Regions from separate parts of the Coprobacillus sp. AF33-1AC genome, predicted to be linked through region 1. Evidence: riboswitches for the same ligand, from Rfam matches in the RefSeq annotation. Region 1 holds a riboswitch; the other holds the start of a gene.
What was found. Region 1 has a riboswitch for S-adenosylmethionine ahead of metK (methionine adenosyltransferase). Riboswitches for the same ligand answer to the same signal wherever they lie in the genome.

Region 1 (3,432 bases):
GTATTTCCAACATAAATAATTTCAACTTTGTCATCTGAATATAGACCGTTGATTGCTTCAATTGCAGCACGTGCTCCTAAATAAGATCCTCCAATACCGCAAACTAATAATACATCTACTTTTTCTCTTAATTTAGCTGCAGTTTCTTTAATTAATTCAACTTCAGCTTTATCATGGTTTTCAGGTAATTCTACCCATCCTAAAAAGTCATTACCTGCACCAGTTTTGTTTTGAATCATATCATGAATTTCAGCAACTTTATCTTTGTATGATTCTAAATCTTCAGTTAGTTTTGCTTTTGATAAATCTAAGGTAATCATTTAATTTTCCTCCATTACACCTTGTTTAAGCCACTTGTCCATTGCTTGCTCTAAAGGCGAAAATCCTTTAGGCGTTTCTGTGATTAATTTGCGTGGATTTTTATAGTAGATACGTTTATCACGTCTACGATAACGATGATCAATTGCTTTTAAACTCAATTTAGCATGGTTTGTTGCATTATCAAAATCGATAATTTTCACTTTGACTGATTCCCCAACATGAACGTAACTATCAATATTTCTAACAAATTTATCAGATATCTCTGATATATGAATTAAACCAGTAGAATTATCTGGTAATAATGCAAATGCTCCATATGGTTGAATACCAGTTATTTTTACATCTATGATATCACCACATTTTATGTTTTTTGCCATTGACCTCACTCCTTGCGAGGTCATTATAACACAAAATATAGGCATATTAAATTGGTTAATGAAAAATATTTTCATTCAATTTATAATAGGAATAAGGCTAAAAAAATAATTTTAGGAGATAATAAAACAAAATAATTGTAAAAAGTTATAAATTGAATTAAAGTATAATAGTATAAAGAATTAAGGAGTAAGAAAAAATGGATAAAACTGTAGAAGAAATTAAGAAAGTCATTGAAAAATTAAGACCTTATCTTCAAAGAGATGGGGGAGATATTGAATATGTAGATTTCAAAGATGGAATTGTTTTTGTAAAAATGTTAGGTGCATGTGCAGGCTGTACTATGTTGGATGACACATTAAAAGATGGGGTGGAACAAATTTTAATGGAAGAAGTTCCAGGTGTTTTAGAAGTACAAAATGTAGCTCATAATGATTTATTATAATAAGGAATAAAATTGATACAATAATAAGATTAAATGTATTGATAATCATGCTATAATGTTAGTGGTTATTTCTCTTGCATTTAATCTTATTTTGTAATATTATGTTTTTGTTGAATTTTTGATATATTTTATAGCTTATAAGTAAAAGATATTTATAGGTGATGATTTATGGATGAAAGGAAACAAAATCAAATTAAGATAGCTCATATTTTACAAGACATTGGTTTAAATGATGAGCTTATTGAAAAAATAACAAGTTTAAAAAAAGAAGATTATCAATAAAAAAGACTCTTATTAAGAACCACGAGATGAAGATCGATGATGTGGTGGCAACCCTATTGTTTAGAAGGTGCCTTACTTAGCAAGTTTATCTTGAACAATAAGAGAAAGCTTCCTAACTGCTTTCTCTTTAGGAAGCTTTTTTATTTATAATGATGGAGGAAGAAATGAAAGAAAGAGTATTATTTACATCAGAATCAGTATCAGAAGGGCATCCAGATAAAGTATGTGATCAAATAAGTGATGCAATTCTAGATGAATGTTTAAAGCAAGATCCTCATTCACGCGTTGCCTGTGAATGTTTTGCTACAACAAATTTAATTGTCATTGGTGGAGAAATCACGACATCTGCTAAGGTTGATTATGAAAATGTAGCAAGGGATGTTTTAAAGAAAATAGGTTATGACAGTGAAGATAAAGGAATGGATTATCATACATGTCAAATTAATGTTGTTTTAGATACCCAATCAAGTGATATTGCTTTAGGAACAAATGAAGAAGTTGGGGGAGCAGGGGATCAAGGAATTATGTTTGGTTTTGCTTCTAAAGAAACAGAAGGATATATGCCTTTAGCTATTTCTATTGCTCATCACTTAGTACGCTATGCTACTGAAAAAAGACATTCTGGAGAATTCAAATGGGCACGTCCTGATATGAAAGCACAAGTAACTATTGATTATACAAATCCACAACCACGTATTGATACAATTCTTATGTCAATTCAACATGACCCGGATTTTGATGAAGTTGCATTTAAAAAATATATTAAAGAAGAAATTATGGATGCTGTTGTAGAAAAATATTACTTAAATACAGATTATAAGGTACTTATTAATCCAACAGGTCGTTTTGTCATTGGTGGACCTCATGGTGATACAGGATTAACAGGAAGAAAGATTATTGTTGATACATATGGAGGATATGCACGCCATGGTGGAGGTGCTTTCTCTGGTAAAGATCCATCAAAAGTAGACCGTTCAGCAGCTTATATGGCAAGATATATTGCTAAAAATATTGTTGCTGCAGGAATGTGTGATAAAATTGAAATTCAATTATCTTATGCTATTGGTGTAAAAGAACCAACTTCTGTTTTCATTGATACATTTGAAACAGAAAAAGTAAGTCATGCTGTTATTCTATCAGCTATTAAAAATGAATTTGATTTAACACCTGGAGGTATTATTAATACTTTAAATTTAAAGGCACCTATTTATAGTAATACGGCAACATATGGACACTTTGGACGAGGTGATTTAAATTTACCTTGGGAAAAATTAGATAAGGTAGAAATATTAAAAAAATATTTAGGATAAAAAAACTTGGTTATATCAAGTTTTTTTTCTTTTAACGCTTATTCGAAGTAAAAATTAAGGGTTTACAGTATGATTTTAGATAGATTTATTGTATAATATACTTATAGAAAAGGAGGAATTCTTATGAAAATTTCAGTAAGAGGAAAAAACGTAGAAATCACTGAAGCAATTGAAAAGAGGGTGGCAGATAAGTTATCTAAATTAGATAAATACTTCATTGTAAGTGATAACGTTGAAGCAAAAGTATTAGTCAGAACTTATCCTTATGGACAAAAAATTGAAGTTACAATTCCTACTGAGTACGTACTTTTAAGAGCAGAGGTTGTTGATGAAGATTTATATAATGCAATCGATGCTGTAATTGACAAATTAGAAGGGCAAATTAGAAAATACAAGACAAGATTAAATAGAAAATCAAAAGATAATAAACTTGCATTTAATATGGCTTCTATTGAACCACTAGAAGAAGAGGAAGAAGATGTTTTAGTTAAAACGAAAACAATCAATCCAAAACCAATGGATATGGAAGAAGCTATTATGCAAATGGAATTAATTGGTCACTCATTCTTCGTATATCGTGATACAGAATCGAATTCTATTAGTATTGTATATCGTCGTCGTGATGGTGACTATGGTTTAATTGAAACAGAAGAATAACATAATAAAAATCACTAATCGTCAGATTAGTGATTTTTTACA
Region 2 (3,432 bases), on a different contig from region 1:
GTTAGACCAAGATTTTCAAATTGATTATCGGATCATCAAAAAATTTGTAGAAAACTATAACCAATATTATCATGATGATGTGATTGTCTCTTATAAAGAAGGAAGAAATATTTACTTTTACTATGTTAATACAAGTTTAGATATCATGGAAGCAAAGGCCATCTTAGATTTAGTATACAGTTCTCATTTTTTCACTTTACAAACTAAAGAAAATTATCAAAAAAGAATACAAGATATGTTCAGTATTCACTATCAAGCCTATTTTCGTAAAAACTTAAATTTACACGTCGTTAAAAACGAAGATGCTAGTGTTTTCTACAATGAATTAGAAATGATAGTTAAAGCAATACACGAAAAAAAGAAGATACGTTTTCAATATTGCAAACCTTCTTTAAATACAGCACAACCTTTTAAAGAAACCGAACTCGCTCCAATTGATACTATTTTCTCTAATAATGAATATTATTTACTTTGTCAAGGCGCTAAAAATCCCAATGACTGCATTCAATATCGATTAGATTATGTTAAAAATGTAGAAATAGTCAAAGACAGCACAGTTTCATTCAATGCTTTTCAACTACAATCTTTCCAAGAAAAAATAAATCATATGTCTTATATGTATGGAGAAGGACATTTAGAACCGATAGAATTAGATTTTACTCCTGCTGTTTATTCAAATATGATTGATAAATTTGGTAAAAACATTCACCCTACTCAAATCAACAATCAATTATATCGTGTGCAAGTTAATCATATTATCAATAGCACTTTTTATTCATGGATTATTGGTTTTGGTGGACAAATTCAAATATCTGGTAATCAACAACAAATAAATCGTTTTAAAGAATTCTTACAAAATCATTTTTTAAATGAATAACCGTCCATATTATTAATACAGACGGTTATTCACATTGTTCACTTATTATTCACTTATTCACAATTTAATTCACAAATAATGCCTCTATCAGTCACAATCAATACTTTAGCTTCAACGTGATCACTTATTTTATCATAGATACGCCCTGCTGACATTGTTTCCCCTAAAACAGTACTTGGACTATTTGCAACATAACCAATTTTCCCTAGTCCTTCAATTTTTACTTGAATGGCTTCTTTATCATAGTCATTATCCGGTTCTTTAACTAGTATCACTTTCATTCCTTTTTCTAAAAATTGATGTCCAAAATAATATCCTGTACCAGTTAAAGTAAAATATATCGTCTTCATCGTAAGCCCTCCTATCATTGATTACTTGTATTATAGTTGGGCAGATAATAAAATACCGTCTTATTTAAGACGGTATTTTATTGTTTTATTTATCTCATCAAATAATGCAGAACATTTAGCATAGGATGAATCTTGTAATTCTGTTACCAGTTTTTCAACTAATTCTTTTCCTTAGTTAAGTTGAGCAATGCCTTTTACATAAACACACGCATCGCGATATATTTCTCTCTTTTTACCTTGTTTTAAAATCGTATAGAAGCATTGATAAAAGTCTTGATACAATTGTTTACTATAATGCTTTTTTAATAATTCAACATGATAGATTAAAAATCTGCGATTATCCCCTTGATTGCGTTTCTCGAGAACCGTATTTAATCATAAGATCTAAATCATTAGTATTTTTATATACAATAAAAAATTTGTATAACTAGCAAGAATAAGTATATATTTACATTTCTAGTCATTTAATAATAAATAAGATACGAGATTGACTATCACCAAGAATTATTTTGATTAAACTATAATCATATTTAAAAGTCATAAGGGATTCAATGATTTCGTTTGTTTTTTACATATTGTCTGTTAGTTTTATTCATTTAGAATAATATATTTTGATTGATCATTAATAATTTGATAATCATTTTGATGATTCATTAATTTTTGATAATCTATTTTAATGATCTTATTGTCTTGTTTAGATAAAGGATGCGCCCAGATATAGGCTGATATAAAAGCAATACAATAGTCTTCATGAACAGCTATAAAATGAGATAAATGATGTTGCTTAGTTAACAATGAGCCATCTAACCATCGTCCATGTAATTTTAAAAGTTCATCTTTAAATCTTGCTTGAACATCATCTTTAAGATAAAACCAAACTCTTTTCCCTTCAAATTCTTTTAATACTTTTTCTATATTATTCATCTTTCTTTCCTCCTTAAATCTATAAAGAGGATAAAAAAACAATCCCATCGTTATGATGAGATTGAAATTCATATATTCATTTCCCATCATTCAAGCTTTAGCACCTTACATATTGCAGGTTGCTGTGTGATCATTGAGCTTGTCTCTTACACACTCTCTATAGGTAAATTCATTTTATACTTTTTATCATGTATTGTAAAGTTATGAATTTTGTAAATTTAGTTTTTTATTTAGATAAATATAAAAGATAACATTTAAAACAATACCCGCTATTGTTGCAATTGGAGCAGCTAAACCAATATAAGTAAGACTTGCATGTGGTTGAATAGACATATAATAAGCTAATGGTAAACGCACTAATAAGGTTTGTACTAAACCTTGAACCATCACCCATAATGTTTGATCATGACCATTGAAATATCCGACCATACTAAATAAAATCGCTGTAACAATAGTTTCTAAAGCAAATCCTTTTAGATAGTCATATCCTTTATTAATAACAACCTGTTCATTAGTAAAGATTCCAGTTAATAGATTTCCTTTAAAGAAAACAAATATAAAGACGACAAAACCAATAACTAAACCTATTTTTATACCGGTAAACATCGCTTGTTTTGCTCTTTTTTCATCTCCAGCGCCAACGTTTTGACCAACAAAAGAAGCCATTGACTGCATAAGTGAACTAGGTACTAACATTGCAAAATTAACCACTTTACAAGCCACACCATAACCTGATGAAGCTTCTAATCCAAGTCTATTAACAAAAGCGCATAATGCTAAAAATGAAATTTGAGTTAAACATTCTTGTAAAGCTAAAGGTAATCCTATTTTTAACGCTCTTATACAATGAGAATTCATTTTAAAATCATGTTTCGTAATTGTAAAAGGTAAGTCTCTTTTAAATAACAATAACAATGCAAAAACAACACTGACTGCTTGGGCAAACACAGTAGCCATGGCTGCTCCCGATGCATCTAATTTTAAAACTGCAACCAAAAACAAGTCACCCACCACATTAACAAGACAGGCTACCATAACAAATAGTAAAGGAGATTTACTATCTCCTAATCCTCTAAAAATAGCAGATAAAAGATTATATGCAACAATAAAGAAAATCCCTGCTCCACATATACGAACGTAATGAGATGTAAGTGTAATTGCTTCGTGTGGTGCTTGCATGAGTGTAGAGATAGGTCGAGCAAAAACAATCATAACAACGAACAAAATAAATGAAACAGCAGTGAAAACAAGAGTTGATCCACCAATTAAAGATCCAATAGC

Region 2: another riboswitch for S-adenosylmethionine. It lies ahead of DWZ53_RS00435 (hypothetical protein); the one in region 1 lies ahead of metK (methionine adenosyltransferase).

The regions. Positions count from the first base shown of each region.
Region 1 is NZ_QRQB01000025.1:33,647-37,078, reverse strand. It holds gene DWZ53_RS09290 (glucose-6-phosphate isomerase) at 1-320, opposite strand, end outside; gene DWZ53_RS09285 (CvfD/Ygs/GSP13 family RNA-binding post-transcriptional regulator) at 321-698, opposite strand; gene DWZ53_RS09280 (NifU family protein) at 896-1,141, shown strand; SAM riboswitch class I at 1,430-1,527, shown strand; gene metK (methionine adenosyltransferase) at 1,588-2,733, shown strand; gene hpf (ribosome hibernation-promoting factor, HPF/YfiA family) at 2,857-3,390, shown strand; gene DWZ53_RS09265 (TIGR01212 family radical SAM protein) at 3,417-3,432, opposite strand, start outside.
Region 2 is NZ_QRQB01000001.1:84,943-88,374, reverse strand. It holds gene DWZ53_RS00445 (WYL domain-containing protein) at 1-877, shown strand, start outside; gene DWZ53_RS00440 (HIRAN domain-containing protein) at 931-1,227, opposite strand; gene DWZ53_RS00435 (hypothetical protein) at 1,816-2,151, opposite strand; SAM riboswitch class I at 2,232-2,317, opposite strand; gene DWZ53_RS00430 (MATE family efflux transporter) at 2,353-3,432, opposite strand, start outside.